4 regions of the Lysinibacillus sp. NPDC097868 genome follow, and region 1 is predicted to be linked to each of the others. Evidence: riboswitches for the same ligand, from Rfam matches in the RefSeq annotation. Region 1 holds a riboswitch; each other region holds the start of a gene.

What was found. Region 1 has a riboswitch for lysine ahead of ACIQXJ_RS21790 (cysteine hydrolase family protein). Riboswitches for the same ligand answer to the same signal wherever they lie in the genome.
Region 2: it holds a riboswitch for lysine, as region 1 does, so the genes downstream of both, ACIQXJ_RS18880 (amino acid permease) here and ACIQXJ_RS21790 (cysteine hydrolase family protein) in region 1, are expected to answer to the same signal.
Region 3: it holds a riboswitch for lysine, as region 1 does, so the genes downstream of both, ACIQXJ_RS07205 (transporter substrate-binding domain-containing protein) here and ACIQXJ_RS21790 (cysteine hydrolase family protein) in region 1, are expected to answer to the same signal.
Region 4: it holds a riboswitch for lysine, as region 1 does, so the genes downstream of both, ACIQXJ_RS13675 (aspartate kinase) here and ACIQXJ_RS21790 (cysteine hydrolase family protein) in region 1, are expected to answer to the same signal.

What each region holds. Positions count from the first base shown of each region.
Region 1 covers NZ_JBIWBS010000006.1:36,630-42,359, forward strand. The annotation lists gene ACIQXJ_RS21785 (MFS transporter) at 243-1,451, shown strand; lysine riboswitch at 1,870-2,054, shown strand; gene ACIQXJ_RS21790 (cysteine hydrolase family protein) at 2,215-2,931, shown strand; gene ACIQXJ_RS21795 (APC family permease) at 2,945-4,288, shown strand; gene ACIQXJ_RS21800 (3-hydroxyacyl-CoA dehydrogenase) at 4,447-5,340, opposite strand; gene ACIQXJ_RS21805 (LuxR C-terminal-related transcriptional regulator) at 5,504-5,730, shown strand, end outside.
Region 2 covers NZ_JBIWBS010000003.1:411,067-416,796, reverse strand. The annotation lists tRNA gene ACIQXJ_RS18935 (tRNA-Arg) at 7-83, shown strand; tRNA gene ACIQXJ_RS18930 (tRNA-Pro) at 107-180, shown strand; tRNA gene ACIQXJ_RS18925 (tRNA-Ala) at 196-271, shown strand; tRNA gene ACIQXJ_RS18920 (tRNA-Ser) at 287-379, shown strand; tRNA gene ACIQXJ_RS18915 (tRNA-Phe) at 392-464, shown strand; tRNA gene ACIQXJ_RS18910 (tRNA-Gly) at 474-547, shown strand; tRNA gene ACIQXJ_RS18905 (tRNA-Ile) at 552-625, shown strand; tRNA gene ACIQXJ_RS18900 (tRNA-Asn) at 638-714, shown strand; tRNA gene ACIQXJ_RS18895 (tRNA-Glu) at 716-787, shown strand; gene ACIQXJ_RS18890 (nitric oxide synthase oxygenase) at 1,008-2,054, shown strand; gene ACIQXJ_RS18885 (CynX/NimT family MFS transporter) at 2,096-3,301, opposite strand; lysine riboswitch at 3,480-3,655, shown strand; gene ACIQXJ_RS18880 (amino acid permease) at 3,739-5,202, shown strand; gene ACIQXJ_RS18875 (response regulator transcription factor) at 5,435-5,730, shown strand, end outside.
Region 3 covers NZ_JBIWBS010000001.1:1,468,272-1,474,001, forward strand. The annotation lists gene ACIQXJ_RS07195 (2-oxoglutarate dehydrogenase E1 component) at 1-289, shown strand, start outside; gene odhB (2-oxoglutarate dehydrogenase complex dihydrolipoyllysine-residue succinyltransferase) at 387-1,637, shown strand; lysine riboswitch at 1,986-2,171, shown strand; gene ACIQXJ_RS07205 (transporter substrate-binding domain-containing protein) at 2,291-3,142, shown strand; gene ACIQXJ_RS07210 (amino acid ABC transporter permease) at 3,468-4,193, shown strand; gene ACIQXJ_RS07215 (amino acid ABC transporter ATP-binding protein) at 4,207-4,938, shown strand; gene ACIQXJ_RS07220 (DUF6501 family protein) at 5,331-5,528, shown strand; gene ACIQXJ_RS07225 (toxic anion resistance protein) at 5,595-5,730, opposite strand, start outside.
Region 4 covers NZ_JBIWBS010000001.1:2,708,031-2,713,760, forward strand. The annotation lists gene ACIQXJ_RS13670 (YslB family protein) at 114-548, shown strand; gene ACIQXJ_RS13675 (aspartate kinase) at 891-2,120, opposite strand; lysine riboswitch at 2,223-2,401, opposite strand; gene uvrC (excinuclease ABC subunit UvrC) at 2,540-4,330, opposite strand; gene trxA (thioredoxin) at 4,523-4,834, opposite strand; gene ACIQXJ_RS13690 (amino acid permease) at 4,956-5,730, opposite strand, start outside.

The DNA of each region.
Region 1 (5,730 bases):
CTATATGATACTTTAAGCTATTATGTTAGTAATATCTTTGTTTATTCATGCCCTTTTGTCTGTCTGACGGAAGGGCATTTATTTTGCATTTTAGCTGTGATTACACAACTAACGTACCTCTTTTAAAGGAAGTCCAGTGAGGCTTAAAAGGAGAATGGAAACGTTATATTTATATAGATACATCCATTCATTCGTAAATAAAAGAGATTTATTTCATCTAGAACATACTGGAGGAGAGTAGAATGGATTATCGAAAAAAAACCGTGGTCGCATCGGTAGCTGGTTTAACATTAGAAGGCATGGACATCATGTTTATCTCATTTGCGATGACAATGATTATTGCAGAATTTAACATTGATTTAGCAACTGGAGGACTTATTTCTTCTATAACGAATGTAGGGATGCTATTAGGAGGAATTGTTTTCGGAGTTTTAGCAGATAAGTATGGAAGGGTAAAAGTCTTTACCTATACCGTCATCTTGTTTGCAATTGGTACGGCTTTAACAGGATTAGCCACTAGCATTGAACAAGTGTACCTATTTAGATTTATCGCAGGAATAGGTGCCGGAGGAGAATATGGTATTGGTATGGCGCTTGTTGCAGAAGCTTGGCCGAAAAATAAACAAGGGCGTGCGTCTTCATATGTCAGTGTAGGTGCTCAATATGGTGTTATTTTAGCAGCATTACTAAGTGCCATCATTCTTCCTACTTTAGGATGGAGAGCATTATTCTTTGTTGGTGTAATACCTGTTATTTTTGCCTTTATCGTAAGGAAAAATTTAGATGAATCACCTGAGTGGCTCGCTGCTCAGAAAAATAAAAAGGCAAGTAAGAAAGATGAAAAGGGTAAGCTGGTACAATTGTTTGAAACGCCTCGAACAGCGATTACAACAATCTCTTTAATCATAATGGCAACTGTTCAAATTGCCGGTTATAACGGATTAATGATTTGGTTACCATCGATGTTGCAACAGTCCCAAGGTTTATCTGTTTCAAGCTCTGCCATCTGGACAATTAGTACAGCGGTTGGCATGATTATTGGTATGTTAACTTTTGGACTATTCCTAGATCGATTTGGCGCAAAGCGTGCCTTTGGCGTCTTCCTTATTGCCTCAGCATGTGCTGTGTTTGTATACTCTTATGCTACGGGAAGTGTTGGTGTCCTAATAGGTGGTGCAATTGTCGGATTCTTCTCAAATGGTATGTTTGCCGGATATGGAGCGTTGATTGGTGGTCTATATCCCGTGCAAATTCGAAGTACGGCAACAAATACAATTTTTAACTTTGGTCGAGCTATAGGCGGTTTTTCACCAATCCTTGTCGGCTATATTCTACAAAGTTATGATATGAAAGTTGCGATGCTCTATTTAGCAGGTTTATATTGTATTTCCTTTATTGTCATGTTAATGCTTAAAAAAGATAATATAGGGAATGTAAGCGAAACTATATAAACAACGTAAGTTTATTTATCCACCAATTGAAATGCATTTGCGTTTTAATTGGTGGTTTTTTTAAAATCAGAGATTACTCCATTCCTGAGGACGCAATCTGTTCTCACGAGCTAAGTCCGATGCTTTATAAAAAAGGAATTGCTTCGAAGTTTCTCATGTCATGCTGAAAGAAGAAGTACCAACTTTATAAATTATATTGTGAATCGGATTATTAGAATATGGATAGTCAAGATTTTATACAATTTATGGTTCATCATTATATTTATTGCAAATAATTATTGTATAAAAGTATTTATTATGTTATTTTTTTGAAGATTTGCGCTACAAATCTTATGAAATATAGTAAATTTAAAGTTGACATAGAAAAAACGCAATAATATAATTATTTCAAACAATTAAATAAACCTCACTTTTTCGATAGTGAGGTAGAGGCGCGACAATTAACAGTACCTAATGGAGTCCGAGAAGATGAAGATGTTAGGTAGAAGGAAGTGTCGCCGAAGTATGTGTTGAGTTCTCGCCATCATATGCTGGGTCTGTAGCGAATAGTTACAGGACTGTCTTCGTAAACATACATGTTTATGAAGTTGTGCTATCTCTGTTTAGACAAACAGTGGGAATTTTAAATGGTCGATTCATTTTTAGTTTCTAGCTTTAAAAATGAGTAGGTCATTTTTGTGTTAGACAGATTCTTTTGCACAAAGAGTCTGTTTTTTTATTTGTCTAAACATTTTGGAATTAGAGGTATTTTGGAGGAATTATTATGGATAATACATCAACATTATATTATGAATTTTTACCGACTGACGGTCAAAAAATAAACGTGGAGCCAGATAAAACAGCATTACTAATTGTAGACATGCAACACCAGTTTATTAGTCGAGACGGTTTAGACGCGCAGGTTGCAAGAGAAAAGGGCATGTTTGAACAGTGGGAATACTTCTTTAATCGTATCGACAATTTAACAATTCCGAACAATAGAAAGCTTTTAGATTTTTTCCGTACTAATAAATTAGAAGTAACATTTGGTCGCATTGCTTGCCATCATAAAGATGGACGAGACCGTTCTCCTGTACAACGCCGTCCAGGATGGAACAATATTTTATTGCCAATCGGTGACCCAGGAGCGGAGATGGTGGATGAATTAAAGCCTCTTGATGATGAGATTGTTGTAAATAAAACGACAGATAGCGTATTAAGTGGAACGAATTATGAATTTTTATTGCGCAATATGGGCATTGAAACAGTAGTTTGTACAGGGGTTGTAACTGACCAATGTGTTGCTTCAACAGTTCGAAGCTTAGCTGACGCAGGATTTGAAGTTATTTTAGTTGAAGATGCATGTGCAGCTGCAACGCAACAGCTTCATGACGCTGAAATTATGATTATGAATCAAATTTATTGCCAAGTAATGAGCACAGATGAAGTAATTGATTTAGTAACGGAAGAACTTTCAAAACGCAACCCAGTGAATGTGTGAGAGGACATAGACTATGAGTCAAACACCCAATGATCATACACCACAGTTAAAGCGTGTTTTAACATTAAAAGATTTAGTCATTTATGGAATTGCTTTTATGACACCGATTGCGCCAGCTTATATTTATGGCTTTGCAGCAGAGTCTACAGGTGGGATGTTGCCATTAGCTTACTTGATTGCAATGGTTGCAATGATGTTTTCTGCCTATAGTTACGGTCGAATGGCTGCTGTTTTTCCAAATGGAGGGTCAACTTATACATATACGCAACGTGCCATCAATCCACATTTAGGATTTTTTGCAGGATGGGCAATGTTTATGGATTATGTATTAGTGCCACTCATTGTATTTATGGTAGGTGCTTCATATGCGAACGCATTAATACCATCTGTTCCGTATTGGGTATGGGTGTTACTAATTGCAGCTATTATAACTACTGTAAATATTTTAGGTATTGGTATCGCAGCAAAAACAAATCAAATCCTCGTTATATTTATGGGAATTGTAGTCGTTATTTTTGTGATTTTTTGTGTCAAGTCAATTGTCGGTGGAGAAAGTGGTACGTCGCTCTTTACTGTTGTGCCGTTCTTCAACGATGAAAAATTCGTTATGTCTGCAATTATTTCTGGTGCAGCAATGGCCTGCTTCTCGTTTTTAGGGTTCGATTCGATTACAACTCTTTCTGAAGAGGCAGTCAATCCAAAAGATGATATTTGGAAGGCAGCTATTTTAGCTTGTTTAATCGGAGGACTTATTTTTATTGGACAAGCTTATGTAGCCCAGCTCGTTTGGCCGGATGTTACAAACTTTAGCTCAGCTGATACGGCTTTATTTGATATAGCGGAAAAAGCAGGAGGTGCAGTTCTTGCAACGCTTTATACGGTTGCGATTATTGTATCGACAGTGACAGCTGGTTTAACAGGGCAAGCAAGTGCATCTCGTTTAATGTTTAGTATGGGACGTGATGAGGTACTTTCGAAAAAGTTTTTCACACATTTACATCCAAAATATCAAACACCGATATACAATATTTTATTGATGTGTGCAATTAGTGTTTTAGGAGCGCTGTTTTTATCAGCAAATTTCGTAGCAGAGTTAATGAACTTTGGAGGCCTGACAGGATTTATGTTTGTTAACTTGTCAGTAATCGTATATTACTTCTTCCGTAAAAAAGAAAAGAAAATAATTCGATACTTATTAATTCCAGGGTTAGGGTTCGGAATTTGTTTCTACTTATTCATTAATTTATCACCGATGACATTGAAGATAGGCTTTTTATGGCTTGCAATCGGTTTTATCTATGCTTTCATTACGACGAAAGGCTTCAAAAAGAAACCACCAACTTTTTCGGAATTATAAAAAACCGAAAAGCTTTCAGTAAATAGCATACCTCAGTTAGCGAGGGTTGCGACTTACGGTGTGCCCGCGGAAAGCACCGCCGTAGCGGACCTCAACGGTGATGCAAAAAGTGTTAGATTGATGTAGTCAATCTAGCACTTTTTCTTTTTTGCCCCTAATTAATTTTGTTTGAGAAAGTCTTTATCTAAATAAGCTGGATTAGGATATTTATAAAAACCTTCTCCTGAAGAAACACCCATTTTCCCTAAATCGATATATTCTGCTTTAATTTTTTCTGCTATGATTTTGGCAATTGGATCAATATCTGCCTTCATCACATTTAAGTTATATGGTGTTTCCATGCCAACTATATCTAGAAACCCGAAAGGACCTAATGGTGACCCAGTTGAAATCATCCAGTTTTTATCAATTGTATGTGGGTCTGCAATTTCATTTGCCCAAAGCCCCATACCAGCACTTAAAAAGGGTACAGACAGTGTATTTAAAATATAGCCTGGTTGTTCCTTCTTTAAATGGAATGGAATCATACCGATAGTACGTGCAAATTCAACTACTTGTTCAGTGTACTGTGGATCAGTTCCTTCATGACCCATCACTTCGGCTGTATTGTTTTTCCAAATTGTATTTGCAAAGTGTAATGCTAAAAACTTCTCAGGTCGTCCTGTAAATTGTGCAAATTGACTAGGTAACAGAGTGGAAGAATTAGATGCAAAAACCGTTTTTGCTGGTGCTACTTTTGCTAGTTGCTCATAAAATGATTGTTTAATTTCAATACGCTCCGGTACCGCTTCGATAACTAAATCTACCTCAGATACTGCCTGCGCTAAATCTGTGAAAAACGATAAGCCTTCTAACGCTTTAGCTGCACGTGCCGTATCATTAAAATAATCTCCGTATGTGTTTGATAACGATTCCATGCGCTGTTGCGCTGTTGCAATTACATCATCATTAATGTCATATACATTTACTTTATATCCAAAAAACGCAGTTTGAAAAGCAATTTGACTTCCTAATACTCCGCTACCTGCGACTAATATTTTTTTAAATTCCATATTTAGTACCTCATTTCTTGATTAGAATACCCTTATATAAATAGTTGAACTAAATAACAAAATAAAGTTGTTACTTTTAGAGTGTAAATGATAGAGTAAATGCAAAGATACCTGTAATTGGGGGTATATTCATTCAAAACGAACATGTAAATGTAGGTGTACTATGACTAAAATAAACTTTCAGTATGTATTGTTTCATAAAATGCACCATCAAGATATTGCATATGCGTGGAATAAGCATTTGCAATCAAGAAAAGAGTTAAGTGAGCAGGAAATTATTCAAATTGGTTATTGGTACCGCTCTTGGTTGACGTTTTTAAATGGTCAGTTAAAAAATAAAACGATTCAACGGGAGGAGCTAATTAACTGGGCTACTATGCATAGTCGACT
Region 2 (5,730 bases), on a different contig from region 1:
TATTAAGCGCCCGTAGCTCAATTGGATAGAGCGTCTGACTACGGATCAGAAGGTTGTGGGTTCGACTCCTGCCGGGCGCGCCATAAAAAGATAAGATAGACAGTAACGGAATGTAGCTCAGCTTGGTAGAGCACTTGGTTTGGGACCAAGGGGTCGTAGGTTCGAATCCTGTCATTCCGATCATCTTTTAAAATTGGGGCCTTAGCTCAGCTGGGAGAGCGCCTGCCTTGCACGCAGGAGGTCAGCGGTTCGATCCCGCTAGGCTCCACCATATTTATTTGTTTCCGGAGGTATACCCAAGTCTGGCTGAAGGGATCGGTCTTGAAAACCGACAGGCGGGTAACACCGCGCGGGGGTTCGAATCCCTCTACCTCCTCCATTTTGTTTTTCCGGGTCAGTAGCTCAGTTGGTAGAGCATTAGATTGAAGCTCTAAGTGTCGGCGGTTCGATTCCGTCCTGACCCATCTTTTTTTGCGGGTGTAGTTTAATGGTAAAACCTCAGCCTTCCAAGCTGATGTCGTGAGTTCGATTCTCATCACCCGCTCCAAAGAGGGCCTATAGCTCAGCTGGTTAGAGCGCACGCCTGATAAGCGTGAGGTCGATGGTTCGAGTCCATTTAGGCCCATTATAAACTTATTCCGAAGTAGCTCAGTTGGTAGTAGCACCTGACTGTTAATCAGGTTGTCGCAGGTTCGAGTCCTGCCTTCGGAGCCATGGCCCCTTGGTCAAGCGGTTAAGACACCGCCCTTTCACGGCGGTAACACGGGTTCGAATCCCGTAGGGGTCATCTAGTAAAGCATGTAGCATATTGTTGCTACATGCTTTTTCTTTGTAATTTTTCAAGTTATTTACTTAGTTATTATAAAATTTTGATGAAGAATTTTCGACTGTCGCTTTAAATTTGAACAAAGTATTTCATATATAAAAGATGTATGTTTTCTGATGGATTTTTTCATGGTGAATTTATTTCTATTCATCTAATATGAGGTTAGATGGAGGAAAACGACATGAAACTACAAGAGATACAACGTTTTTTAACACTTTATCAAATGGAACAAAATGAGTCTGCACAATGGCTAACAAATAGATTACAGCAAGTTGAAAAAGAGGGAGTATATATTCCTTCAACAGAGGAGCTTACTTTTGGCGCACGAGTAGCCTGGCGTAATAGTAATAAATGTATCGGAAGATTATTTTGGCACTCACTGCATGTGGAGGATGCACGCGATGTTTTAGATGAGCAAGGCATATTTGAGAAGTTGCTATATCATATTCGATATGCGACAAATGATGGTAAAATCCGTCCAACGATAACGGTATTTGCATCTGGAAGAGTAAAGATTTGGAATCATCAGCTCATACGTTATGCAGGCTATGAGACAGAAGCTGGCATCGTTGGTGATCCACATTCTGTGCCATTTACAAAAGTATGCGAATCACTAGGTTGGCAGGGGGAAGGAACGGCATTTGATGTACTACCACTCGTTATACAGGTGGATAATCGTAAGCCGCAATTATTTACAATTCCACGTGAAGATGTATTGGAAGTTGCAATTCGCCATCCTGAGCATCCACAGGTGGAGAAACTAGCATTGAAATGGTATGCAGTGCCGATTATTTCAAGCATGCGCTTTCAAATGGCAGGTATTGATTTTCAGGCCGCACCTTTTAATGGCTGGTATATGGGAACAGAAATTGGGGCACGTAATTTAGCTGATCATGATCGTTATGATATGTTACCGAAGATCGCTGAAATTTTTGGTCTCGATACAACAAAGCAGGCATCACTTTGGCGTGATCGTGCATTAGTTGAATTAAATATTGCTGTACTCCATTCCTTTAAAGAAGATGGTGTAAGTATAGTCGATCATCATACTGCTGCACAGCAATTTAAGCTATTTGAAGAAGCTGAACAGAAGGCAGGCCGTGACTTAACAGGCAACTGGACTTGGTTGATTCCGCCATTATCTCCTGCAACGACACATATTTTTCATAAGCCATATGTCAATGTTTATAATACACCCAATTATTTTTATCAGAAACCGCCTTACTAAAGGTAAAGAGGCAGCTCATAGTATGATGAGCTGCCTTTTTTTTAATTTATATATTCATTTCTAGAAGCTCTAAACGAGCAGAAGAATAGTAATGCCGCAACGACAACAAATAGCCAGCCAGCTGTATCCCAGCCGCCAAATAAATCATGTAAGTAACCAAATAAAATAGGACCTACTGCGGCTAATAAATAGCCTAATGATTGTGCAAAGCCAGATAAATCAGCGGCCTCAAATGCCGTCCGTGTACGAAGTGTAAAGAACATCATTGCAAGTGAAAATGATGCGCCGCCTGCTAAGCCTAGCAATATCATCCACAATACAGCAAGACTAGTCCATTCCATGACAAGGCCAGTAAAGCCGATGAAATAAAAGGCAGTAAACATTAAAACGAGAGGTCGCTGTGATGTCATTTTACTAGCGATAATCGGTACAGCTAAAGCCATAGGTACTTGTGAAATTTGCATGATGGAAAACATCCAACCTGCTCGATCTGCGGCTATTCCTTGTGCAATATAGATTTCAGGAATCCAAGCTGCGGTTGTATAAAATAATAATGATTGTAAACCCATCGCGCCAGTGACTGCCCAAGTAACTGGTGATTTCCACAATGGTATACGTGCTTTCGTAGTGGCTACAGTTGGTTCAGGCTTATTAAATTTTAACTGTGGGATCCAAATCAAAATAGTCACTACGACAAGAGCTAGAGCGATTGCAAGTGCACCTTGCCAGCCAAGAGATGCATTGGCAATGGGATAACTAATACCAGCGCCAATTCCAGCTGTTAAGTTCATGGACATGGTGAAAAATGCCATCAGTAATCCAACATGATAAGGGAATTTCATTTTAAGTAGCCCTGGAATAAGGACGTTACCAAATGAAATAGCTACACCTATTATCATTGTACCAAATACGAGTAATCCAGTTGTTCCAAGTGAGCGCAGCACAATTCCTAGTGCTAATAAAATTGTTGATATAAATAATGTTAATTCAAGACCCAGTTTTCTTGCTATTACTGGGGCAATAGGTGACACTAGCGCGAATGCAAGCAATGGAATGGTTGTTAGAAAGCCTGCAAGAACGTTAGATATACCGAGATCCTCACGAATGAAGGAAATAATTGGTCCTACAACCGTTAATGGCATACGTAATGTCGAAGCAAGAAAAATTACACCGATGACTAATAAGAGAGTTGTGCCCTTCCAGTTAATCTTTCTGCTAAGATAAGTAGATTCCTCGTTAGTTGTCAAAATAAGTACCTCCCTAATAGAACAATTATAATTCGAACCACTATAACACTTTAACACAATAATAAAAATAGTAGAATATTCATAAAATACAGAACATTAATCGTTTTATTGAAATGTCTTAGGTCGTATGTTAAACTAAGACACATCATAAATTTAATAATTATATGCCTCATGTTTGTATTGAGGTAGAGGTCGCGGTATTTATAAGTAAGCTAATGGAGATGACAAGCATTAAAGATGTTAGCTGAAAGGAAATATTGCCGAAGTGTGAGGGGACTTGAAAACCTCATGCTGGGGCTGTCTCCGAAAGGAACAGAACTGTCACGTTGGACAACGTGTTGTGCTATCATTTTTAAGAAACAGAGGATTTACTTAGCCATCACAACGTTCATGTGATGGCATTTTTTTGCCTCTTAGAAAAGGAAGGAAGCTTTAACGTGAGTGAGATAAAAACTAATCAGCTCGGTCATAAAGCACCAGAGTTGAAAAAAGAATTAAAAAGCCGCCATATAACAATGATTTCGTTAGGCGGTACTATCGGAACTGGGCTATTTTTAGCAAGTGGTGGTGCTATAGCACAGGCTGGACCAGGTGGTGCACTTCTTGCTTATGCATTAATCGGCATTATGGTGTACTTCTTAATGACGAGCTTAGGTGAAATGGCAGCTTATATGCCGTCATCAGGTTCATTTAGTACGTATGCAACAAAATTTGTAGATCCAGCGCTTGGCTTTGCACTTGGCTGGAACTACTGGTATAACTGGGCGATTACAATTGCCGCTGAAATTGCAGCAGTTTCTCTTATAATGAAATACTGGTTCCCAGACAGCTCTTCAGCACTATGGACAGTCATATTTATTGCGATTGTACTAACATTCAATTTACTATCTGTAAAAAGCTATGGTGAAAGTGAATATTGGTTTGCAATGATAAAAGTTGCGACTGTTATTGTCTTCATTATTGTCAGCCTATTGATGATTTTTGGTATTTTAGGTGGGCAAGCTCCTGTAGGCTTTACGAATTTCTTTATAAGTGATGGACCATTCCACGGTGGCTTCCTTGCTACATTCGGAATATTTCTAGCAGCAGGCTTCTCGTTCCAAGGGACAGAACTATTAGGGATAACGGCTGGGGAAACGGATGATCCTGGTAAAAATATCCCGAAGGCTGTTAAGTCCGTTTTCTGGCGTATTATTTTATTTTACATTTTAGCCATTGCAGCGATTGGGATGTTAATTCCATTTACAGATGCTCGTTTATTATCTGAAGATATTGCTGTTTCACCATTCACATTAGTGTTTGACCGCTTAGGAATTGCCTTTGCTGCTTCATTAATGAATGCCATTATTTTAACGGCGATGTTATCTGCAGGTAATTCTGGATTATATGCATCATCACGTATGTTATGGCAATTAGCAGTAGATGGACATGCACCTAAGATTTTCGCTAAGCTAAGCCGTCGCGGAATTCCGATTTACGCATTGCTGTTGACATTAGCAGTAGGTTGCTTAGCATTTTTAGCATCATTCTTTGGTGATGGCGTTGTCTATATGTGGCTTTTAAACGCATCTGGGATGTCAGGCTTCATTGCATGGCTTGGTATAGCCTTTAGTCATTACCGCTTCCGTAGAGCTTTTGAAGCTCAAGGCTTAGATTCAAAATTACTACCATATAAAGCAAAGTTATATCCATTCGGGCCACTCTTTGCATTTACAGTGTGTATGATTGTTGTAGTTGGTCAAAACTATACAGCTTTCACAGGCCATTCAATTGACTGGTATGGTGTCCTTGTTTCATACATCGGTATACCACTGTTTATCGCCTTGTGGTTGGGCTATAAAATAAAACATAAAACAAAAATGATTCCACTGCAAAAGTGTGATTTAAAAGTAGAAAAATAGAAATAAAAGCTGTCCTATTAGTTATAGGGCAGCTTTTATTTATTTGGCGTTGATTTCCGTTGCGTACGGCGCAGGAGTCTAATTAGCTTGGAAAATTGTTTGAGAATTGTTTGAGTGCCAGGCACTTTTAAAAAAACCTATGGTAAGCTATATAGAGACAGGATAAAAATGTAAAACTGTTAAAGCAAATGGGAATTAAAGATAATGCTTTATTGAAAAGAGGTGCCTAAACATGCAAAAACGTATATTACTAGTTGAAGATGATGAAACCATACGAGAAATGGTCGACAAGTTTTTAACAATGGAGGGCTTTGCTGTTACATCCGTTACAAATGGTGAAGAAGCAGTGCAAATTTGTTTATGCAAAACGTTTGATTTAGTTATTTTGGATATTATGATGCCTAAACTAGATGGATTAGAAGTATTAAAAATAATTCGAGAAAAAGAAGCACTACCTATTATTATGATGTCAGCAAAAGACAGTGATGTTGATAAAGCATTAGGTCTTGGATTAGGTGCGGATGATTA
Region 3 (5,730 bases), on a different contig from region 1:
CATTGTTCGTGTAGAGCAACTTTACCCATTCCCAACAGCGCAAGTTGCTGATATTATTGCTAAGTATCCTAACGCTAAAGAAATCGTATGGGTACAAGAAGAACCTAAAAACCAAGGTACTTGGAATTACGCATTGGAAACATTATATGAACTATCTGAAGGCAAAAAGCTTCGTTATGTAGGTCGTCCTGCAATGAGTTCAACTTCAGAAGGTGATGCAGATTCTCATAAAGCAGCTCAATCAGCTCTAATTGAAGAAGCAGTTGCTGAAACGGTAAAAGTAAACTAAATATATCATTATTACTGGAAGCTGGGCTACATGCCTAAGGCGGTAGCCCTTTTATGTGCATGATACGCATGCACGTTAATCAAAGGAGGAAATGAAAGTGGCTGAAATTAAAGTCCCTGAATTAGCAGAATCGATTACAGAAGGTAGTATTGCACAATGGGTTAAAAAAGTGGGAGACCGCGTGGAAAAAGGTGAATTCATCGTTGAGCTTGAAACAGATAAAGTAAATGCTGAAATCATTTCTGAAGAAGCTGGGGTGTTAACACAAATTTTAGCTGAAGAAGGCGATACTGTTCTAGTAGGTCAAGTAATCGCAGTTGTAGAAGCGGGCGAAGGGGCAGCACCAGCACCAGCAGCAGCAGCAGCACCAGTTGCGGAAGCACCAACACCAACACCAGCAGCACCTCAAGCGGTAGCAGCACCAACACCAGCAGCACCTGTTGTAGAAGAAACTTCTGGCGAGCGTGTAATTGCATCTCCTGCTGCACGTAAACTTGCTCGTGAAAAAGGTATTGATCTTGCAGCTGTATCTCCAGTTGATCCACAAGGTCGCGTACGTGTACAAGACGTTGCAGCTCACGGTACAGCACCTGTAGCAGCACCTCAAGCAACACCAGCAGCACCAAAAGCAGTAGTAGCTGTTGACGAGTCACGTGTTACAGTTGAAAAAATGAGCCGTCGTCGTCAAACAATTGCTAAACGTTTATTAGAAGTTAAGCAATCGACTGCTATGCTTACAACATTCAATGAAGTAGATATGACAAATGTTATGGCATTACGTTCTCGTAAAAAAGATCAATTCTTTGAGTCTACTGGCTCTAAGCTTGGTTTCATGTCATTCTTCACAAAAGCTGTTGTTGCAGCACTTAAAAAATACCCTTATGTGAATGCTCAAATCGTTGGCGATGAAATTCACTTAAATAACTTCTTTGATATTGGTGTAGCTGTATCAACTGAAGAAGGTTTAGTAGTACCAGTTGTACGTGATGCTGACCGCAAAAACTTTGCTGAAATTGAAGATTCAATTGCAGACTTAGCTAAAAAAGCACGCGATAAAAAATTAGGTTTAGCTGATCTTCAAGGTGGTTCATTCACAATTACAAATGGCGGTGTATTCGGTTCATTAATGTCAACACCTATTATGAATGGTACACAAGCTGCTATTTTAGGAATGCACTCAATTAAAAAACGCCCAGTAGAAGTAAATGGCGAAGTTGAAATTCGTCCTATGATGTACTTAGCATTATCTTACGACCACCGTATTATCGATGGTAAAGATTCTGTAGGCTTCCTTAAAACGGTTAAAGAGTTACTTGAAAATCCAGAAGATTTATTATTAAATTCTTAATTCAATAAATTATGTGTTCAAACCCTGCAAACTTAACTGTTTAGCAGGGTTTTTCATTTTAGATTGATTTCCCCTTTAATGAAATTTACTTGATGGTATAAATGGCCTTTATTGGACTGGGAAATCGATTCTTATGGTTTATAAATCTTGTTGTTTATAATAAAAATTTGTGAAATGATGGCAAACATAGTTAATGTTATTCTACTTTATTTATGGATTTTAAAAGGATTATAGACTAATTTTGTAATTAGTCAGAAAAATGATAAAACTATCTTGACGACTATGCTAGCTTTATAGTAATATCTATATAACAATTAAATAAACAAACCTCACTTTTGTTTTTGTTTTTTGTGAGGTAGAGGCGCGGTATTTATTAGTCCATTGCTGAGTATAAGCAAGCGAAGACGTAATGGAGAAGGAAATATCGCCGAAGTATAAAAGGAGCTCGTACTTTTATGCTGGGTCTGCAGTGAATAAGTGCAGGACTGTCCTAGTAAATTTAATTCCAGTTTACTAGGTTGTGCTATCTCGGATACATGGAAATTATAGTGAGGATTTGGGCAACTGTCAATAAAAGGTAAGACCTAAGTTCAAAACTTAGGTCTTTTTTTGTACAGTTGCTTTATTTTTTTTACAGAAAAGGGGAGTTTTAGATGAAAAGAAAATGGTTGTTATTTATGTTAACAGCAATGACAGCAATCTTGTTAGCGGCTTGCGGTACTGGTGACAAGGATGAAAAGACAACAGGTGATGGTTCAAAGGAAGAAACTGGTGGAGAATTCCGCATTGGAATGGAAGCAGGTTATCCACCATTTAACTGGACTCAGCAAGATGATGCAAATGGAGCAGTAAAAATTGCTGATAATGCAGAGTATGCAGGCGGTTATGATGTACAAATGGCGAAAAAAATCGCTGAAGGTTTAGGTAAAAAATTAGTAGTTGTAAAAATGGAGTGGGATGGTTTAGTACCTGCGCTTCAGTCAAAAAAAATCGATGCGATTGTAGCAGGGATGTCTCCAACAGAAGAACGTAAACAAACAATTGATTTTACTGAAAACTACTATACTTCTGATTTTGTAATGGTTATTAAAAAAGGTAGCAAGTATGAAAATGCAAAATCAATTCAAGATTTCTCAGGCGCAAAAGTTACATCTCAGCTAAATACATCTAACTATAATGTTATCGATCAAATTAAAGGTGTAGAAAAGCAAACAGCGATGGAAAACTTCTCTGCAATGCGTGTAGCGCTAGAAGCTGGCAAAATTGATGGCTATGTAGCTGAACGTCCAGAAGGTATTTCGGCAGCAGCAGCTAATGACAAATTCACATTTGTATCTTTTGAAGAGGGATTTGATACAGATATTTCAAATACTTCAATTGCAGTTGGTTTACGTAAAGGTGATGCTAGTCTAGATAAAATCAATGAAATTTTAAAAGGTATTTCAGAAGATGATCGCCAAAAAATTATGGAAGAAGCTATTCTTCAACAACCTGCAGCTCAGTAATGCAAAAAGTGATAGGGTTGTCCTTAACAAAAAAACAGCATACTGGCAGTTCCGAGTATGCTGTTTTCTCCAAGAGAAAATTCACCTACAACATATGAAAAGAGAAGTTGATTTTTACTAATTGAAAGTCGTGACATTTTACTAAGAGCGACTAGGACAACCTTTATCATATTTAGTTTGTTCAGAGAGGAAGTCATTCTGAATAAAGTCATGTCTAAGAAGTGTGTCACATATTTTGAATAAAGCAAATTAATTCAAATGAAGAGATGATTTCACTAAAGGCATAATTGATATAAAGCAACAACACGTTGTTAGGAGGAACATCATGAGTTTAGAATGGATCATTTCTATTATAGAAAACAACTGGCAAATGTTTTTACGAGGTGCGTATTATACGTTACTCATTTCAACAATCAGTACAATTATTGGTGCATTCATCGGATTTTTTATTGGGATTATGCATACCATTCCAGTTCGTAAAAAAAGTATAAAACATTTTTTATTAAAATTAATTAATTTTATACTGACATGCTATGTTGAATTTTTCCGTGGTACACCAATGATTGTACAGGCAATGGTAGTATTTTACGGATTAGATATTGCTTTTGGTATCGATATGCACTTCATTACTGCCGGTATTTTAGTCGTTTCACTGAATACTGGTGCTTATATGGCTGAAATCGTACGTGGTGGGATTGTCTCTATCGATAAAGGTCAATATGAGGCTGCTTCTGCGATTGGCATGGGGCATGTGCAAATTATGATGCATGTTGTATTACCGCAAGTTGCACGCAACATCTTACCAGCAACAGGAAACCAATTAATTATGAATATTAAGGATACGGCCGTTTTAAGTGTAATTGGTGTAACGGAATTATTCTTTCAAACAAAATCGATTTCGGGTAACAACTTCCGTTATTTCGAATCTTTCTTTGTCGCATGTGTGCTTTATTTCATTATGACATTTACGGCTTCAAGAATTTTACTATATGTAGAAAAACGTCTTGACGGTCCGGATGCTTATCACAAAGAACTGAAAGAAATTGACTAGGGGGAACGAACAAATGGCAATCATTCAAATAGAACATTTAAGTAAATCATTTGGTCGTAACCAAGTATTAAAAGATGTGAATTTTAAAGTAGAAAAGGGAGAGGTTGTATGTCTAATCGGTTCATCCGGATCCGGCAAGTCAACACTCCTTCGTTGCATTAATTTACTTGAAACGCCAAATGGTGGGGAAATTATTTATAAAGGGGAAAATATTTTACACGCAAAGCATAACATTCAAGCTTATCGTACGCATTTAGGAATGGTTTTCCAACAGTTTAATTTGTTTAACAATCACAATGTGCTTAAAAATTGTACAGTTGGACAGGTAAAAGTGTTAAAACGTTCAAAAGAAGAAGCTGAAAAAACAGCTTTAAAGTATCTTAAAATCGTCGGGATGGATCAATATGTGAATGCAAAACCTCGTCAACTTTCTGGTGGTCAAAAGCAACGTGTGGCCATTGCACGTGCATTATCTATGAACCCAGATGTAATGCTTTTTGATGAGCCAACATCCGCTCTAGATCCAGAAATGGTTGGGGAAGTGTTGAAAGTAATGCGTGAGTTAGCAGATGCTGGAAATACGATGCTGATTGTTACACATGAAATGGAGTTTGCGAAGGAAGTTGCAGACCGTGTTGTGTTTATGGATAAAGGTGTAATTGTTGAGGAGGGTCCTCCTTCAAAGGTGCTAGTAGACCCGGAACACGAACGTACAAAAGAATTTTTAAAACGAACGCTGAAGTAAGTTTTATAGTATTTCAATTGTTTTCATATGTTTGTATAAAATAATGCCTAAAAAAGTGAGTCCAGAGCGAAGGACTCACTTTTGCTTATCGTATCCGCACGCAGCGGAAATCAACGGCAATAGACAACTATACTTATTTTCTAGAATTCCATTCTGCATATAAAATGAAGCAAATGGCAAATGCGGCAGCGATGATAAAAAACCATTGTGGAACTCCACCGAAACTCATAACAACACCTCGAGTATAAATTTTATAGTATCAAATAAGCAAACAATTCGTTATTAAGGACAAAATATAGACTTCTATAGTTTTTTCTCCACAAAAGAGCCAAAATCGTATAAAATAAACAATAGATGTTAGCTAATGGCTAGTAAAGAGAGGTAGAGAATTTATGTTACATTTAAAATGGAAAGATGCACCAACACTTCGTACAGTTACTTGCAAACACACGAACGCATCTAAATATTTAGTATCAAACGTATTAACAGTTGGGAAAGAATATGAAGTGAAAAATGAAACAGAAGAGTTCGTTTTCATTATTGACAACACTGGTAATATTGGTGGTTACTATAAAGAGTATTTTGCATAATAATATAAAGGGGTGTCTCACATAATTGCTGAGACACCCCTTTATATAATTTAGCGCCCCATAATATTATTCCATCGTTTTTGATTGTTTCATGCCAGCTACATCTTGTTGCAGATGTTGTTTTTCCTTTTCGGTAGCTGTATGTAAAGCAAAAACATCTTGAATGGCTATTTTAAGCTCTTGTTGTGTTTCTTTAAATTTC
Region 4 (5,730 bases), on a different contig from region 1:
TAGCCCTTATTATAGAAGTAATCTAGTACATAACGTGTCGTTTCTTCTCGAAAATTCTACCTTTACTTTATTGACGCTAAATTATAAGAAAATTCTAAGAAAGAAGGATTTCAATGTTAAATAATCCATCTAATACAATCTCACCATTTGGATATGAGTTAATCCGTGATCATATCCTATCTTCTATCCTCGGTAAACATGAAGATGACGTACTTTATTGGGCTGGGAAGGAGCTTGCACGGAAGTTCCCTTGTAAAAGTCAAGAAGAACTTATCGCATTTTTCGCGGATGCGTGCTGGGGTACTCTTGAATTGACAAAGGAGTCTAAGGATGGACGCATTTTCCATTTAACAAATGAACCAACACTTTTGCAAATTCATAATCGAAGCTTCAGACTAGAAGCAGGATTTATTGCTGAACAAATCCAACAAGCAAAAGGATACTTAACGGAATGTTATGATGAGAAGCGCGAAAAGCAACAGCTAGTCATGTTTACAGTTAAATGGGATGTTAAAGAGCGTATTATGAATACAATACAAAATAAATAAACTAGTAAAGGATTGCGATTTTGTTAGAAATGCAATCCTTTTTGAGTGTCGACAAAAGGCAACATGAAGTTAACTTGATGCCTTTTGTCATTTCTTTATCCTTTTATAGTAATCAATTGGAATATTCCTACCACCTTGTTAGGCGATTGGAGCGGAGGGCGGTCGACTCCTGCTCAGAACGCATAGAACGTAAGACGTAACTATCAGCGCATTAGCGAGGGTTACGGCTTACCTCTGTGCCCGCGGAAAGCGGCTGCCCGTAGCGAAAATCAACTGTAGTAGCCATCTAAGTAAGCTAATGTGATGCATATAAAACCAGTTAAGGATGTTGCCTTCTACCTTTTAGTTTACGTGAATCTCTTCTGCTAAATTAAACTCCTCATGTAATGCGTTTGCAGCGCGGATCATTTCATCCTGTGGCACAACAACAGAAACTTTAATTTCAGAAGTACTGACCATTTTCACTGCAATATCCTCGCGGCGTAAACGGTCAAACATTCGTGCAGCAACGCCAGGATTTGATGCCATGCCTGATCCTATAATTGAAACTTTCGCTAAGCCAATTTCAAAATCTGCAAAGCTAAAACCAAGTGACAATTTACTATCCTCTAGTACACGTAAAGCATCAGCAAACTCTTCTTTTAAAATTGTAAAAGACACTGATGGTCTCACACCTTCTATAATGGCTTGCACAATAATATCAACATTAATGCGATTCTCTGCAAGAAGCGCAAACATATCTGCTAACGATGCAGTTGAGTATGTATCATAACCGATTGTTAGGCGAATGATATCAGACTCATAAGCAACACCACGTACGATTAAATTTTTCTCCATTTCAACTTCCTCCTTCAATAAAGTACCTACAGTATCAACTACGCTTGAACGAATAATGACTGGGATTTGAAATTTTTTTGCGAGCTCCACTGCACGTGGATGTAAAATATGTGAACCTAAATGAGATAGTTCAAGCATTTCATCATATGAAATCTCCTTTAACTTTCTTGCCTTTTCAATATGACGAGGATCTGCTGTATAAACACCATCCACATTTGTATAAATATCAACACGTTCCGCTTCTAATGCGGCTGCAATGGCTACTGCTGTTGTTTCTGCTCCACCCTTACCAAGTGTTGTGATATTGTGCGCACGATTAATGCCTTGTTCCCCCGCAACTACGACAATTTGTCCTTGTACCAAGTGTTCTTTCATACGGCACACATCGATATGGTCGATACGTGCATTAAAATGTTTCGCATCTGTTTGCACACCAGCTTGCCAACCAGTCAATGAAACTGCATCATAGTCTTCCTCTTGTAAAGCAATTGCAAAAAGGGCACTTGCTAGTTGTGAGGTCGTCGATAGTAGTACATCCATCTCTCGTTTAGAAGCATCGTCTGATAAATCACGTACCATCTTCGCTAAGTCTTTTGCTGTGCGACCCATCGCCGCGGTCACCACTACTACATCATAGCCAAGTTCTTTTTTGGCAATCGCTATTTTAGCGACCTCTCGAATCCGCTCAGTTGAAGCGATTGCAGGTCCGCCAAATTTCAATACAATACTCGCCATTATCATCATTCTCCTTTTATCGATTCGTCTCTAGAACAGCAAAAAGGCAGCCCTCACATAACGTGAAAGCTGCCTGCAACATGTACAATAAAAAGCTTGCGCATGTGTGATAGCTCTCCGAAACGTCAAGATTCGACAGTCTTACATCTATTAAATGCAAAACCAGCAAAGTATCGGAAACAACGATACTTTACTTCGGCAAGCTCCCCTTTCACACACTGTCACCGGATTTGTCCATCCTTCAATGTGCTACTATTGAATCTTGCACCTCTATCATCACTTAAAATAGTGAATTTATTAATTTTACCTTTATGAAAATACTTCCTTTTTATGCTTTGCTTACATAAACATTCATATAAGCTGTAATAGAACATGATAGTCTTTTCACTTCATTGTTCTATCACAACCTTAGCATATGTCTAATCCTTTGACAATGACTGTTGCTGAAAATAATTGTAAATACTGTTCGCTAAGTTCGCTGGTATTCCGGCTTCTTGAAGTGCAAGCTCACTCGCCTCACGAATCTTTTTAACAGAGCCGAAATGCTTCAATAGTTGTTGCTTGCGCTTTGGACCAACGCCTTCTATTCCATCGAGAACAGATTGGATAGCATTTTTCTCATGCTGTTGGCGTAAAAAAGTAATGGCAAAACGGTGTACTTCGTCCTGAATACGCTGTAGTAAATAAAACCCGTCACTTGTTCGCTTTAATGCAATGACATCGGGCGGATCTCCAAATAAAAGCTGGGAAGTATTATGCTTCTCATCTTTTGCTAAGCCAGCAATTGGGATAACAAGACCAAGCTCATCCTCTAACACTTCTCGCGCTACTTCCATCTGCCCTTTACCACCATCTATTAGAACTAAATCAGGTAATGGCAAGCCTTCTTTTAATACTCGCGTGTAACGGCGACGTATCACTTCTTGCATTGCTCCGTAATCGTCATGTTTAGCGGCTGTGCGTGTTTTGTATTTACGATATTCCTTCTTTGCAGGTTTACCATCAATAAACACGACCATTGCTGATACCGCATCAGCACCGTGCATATGACTATTATCAAATGCTTCAATGCGAAGTGGTGCTGAAATCCCTATTGCTTCACCCAATGCCTCGCAAGCACCGATTGTTCGCTCTTCCTGTCGCTCGATTAACTGGAATTTCGCCGCCACAGCAATTTCTGCATTTTTCATGGCCAAATCTACTAATTCTTTTTTTTGCCCTCGCTTCGGTGTTAGCACTTTAACCTCTAATAATTCCGTTAAAATTGCTGCATCAATCGCCTGAGGTATAAAAATTTCCTTAGGCTTAATATGCTCAGGCTTTTCATAAAAACGGCCGACAAATGTTAAAAATTCTTCCTCAACATCCTGATAAATAGGGAAAATGGAAACATCGCGTTCAATCAGCTTACCTTGACGAACGAAAAAGACTTGTACACACATCCAGCCCTTTTCAACTGCATAACCGAATACATCTCGATTCGTTGTATCACTGGACACAATTTTTTGCTTTTGCATAACCGTTTCAATATGTGCAATTTGATCGCGGAACTCCTTCGCTCGCTCAAATTCTAGTTGCTCAGCTGCAGCCAACATTTTCGCTTCAAGCTCTTTTTTTACTGTCTCCACTCCACCATTTAAGAACTTCGTCATATCTTCAATCATATCGTGATATACTTGTGCATCAATTTCTTTTACACACGGCGCTAAACATTGTCCCATATGGTAATATAAGCAAACTTTCGAAGGTAATTGTACACATTTCCGAAGTGGATATAGTCTATCGAGCAACTTTTTTGTCTCACTTGCTGCATACGCATTTGGATAAGGGCCAAAGTATTTTGCTTTATCTTTTTTTACTTTACGTGTTGTAATAAGACGTGGATATTTTTCGTTCGTAATTTTTATATACGGATATGTTTTATCATCCGTTAGCATGATGTTGTATTTAGGATCGTGTAGCTTAATAAGGTTCAACTCTAGAATGAGTGCCTCTAAATTAGAAGAAGTCACAATGTACTCAAAATCCTCAATCTCACCAACAAGGCGCTGTGTTTTTCCTTCATGCGTTCCTGTAAAATATGAACGTACTCGATTTTTAAGCACCTTTGCCTTACCTACATAAATAATTGTCCCTTGTCGATCCTTCATCAAATAGCAGCCAGGCTGATCTGGTAAAATATCAAGCTTTCGTTTAATTAAATCATTCATCGCCTACCTGCCCCCCTTTTTGATGTCTTAATAATAACCGCCATTCCATTACCATTCTCTTATTGCCTTTCAATCTTTACGAAAATAAGAAAATTTATTGAAAAACGAGCGTTTATTGATTTTCCTCTATCTATTATATAACGAAAAAAAGCCAAGCACATCTAAAGATGGCTCAGCTCTTTATTTTACGAATTAAGCATGTTTAGCGATGAATGCTTCTAATGCTTCTTTTGGTTGGAAACCAACAGTTTTGTCTACTAATTCACCGTTTTTGAATAAAAGCAATGAAGGGATAGACATGATTTGGTATTGTGCTGCAGTACCTTGGTTATTATCCACATCTACTTTTACGATTTTAGCCGCACTACCTGCAGCGTCCATTTCTTCAAGAACTGGACCAATCATTTTACATGGTCCACACCAAGCAGCCCAAAAGTCGACTAATACTAAGCCTTCTTTAATATCATCTTGAAACGTTGCATCTGTTGCATGTACAATTGCCATTTGAAATCCTCCTTAAATCTTACTATGGTTGTAGTATAGCACGGATAAAATAGCTTGAGCGAACAATCTGCCTGCAATGTATATTTTATGAAAAACGTGTCAAAAAAATAAATAACGCCAATTAATTTACTTGATGTCGGCCTTTAAATACATACGTTAACGTAATAAAGATGTAAATTGCTAACGTAATTCCTGTCACGATAATAGAGGTTGTAAAAATAATCCCAATGAGTATGGCACTTAACGCTATAATCGCTATCCAAGTTGTATACGGAAACCATTTAACTTCATAGGCGCTTGTGTTTTCTGATTGTTTTTTTCGTGATTTTAAATGGGCAATCGCAATAATTAACCAAATAAATAATACTGTATAGCCAAGGGACCCCATTAAGAAATCGAAAGTCTTGCTTCCAGCAAATAAAGAAAAGATTACACCTAAATATAAAGCTAACGTACACATTAAAATAGCATATACAGGAACTTTTCGTTTAGATAAATGAGCAAAGATTTTAGGAACACGACCGTCTACAGCTTGTGTATACAGTACTCGAGATGAACCATAAAGCCCTGAATTCATAGAAGAAATAATAGCAAGTAAAACAACAGCATTCATAATATGGTCTGCACCTGGAATTCCGATCATTTTAAATACCATTACAAATGGACTTTCAGGGACACCATTTACTTCATTCCAAGGAATCAAGCTTACGATAATAAAGAACGGAAGTAGATAGAACGTAACAATACGGACTAATGTACTGCGAACCGCTTTTGGGACTACTTTTTCAGGATTTTTTGTTTCAGCTAATGTAATCCCAATGATTTCTGTACCACCATAAGAATAAATGACAACAAGCATTGCAGCTATTAACCCAGTTGATCCGTTAGGGAAAAAG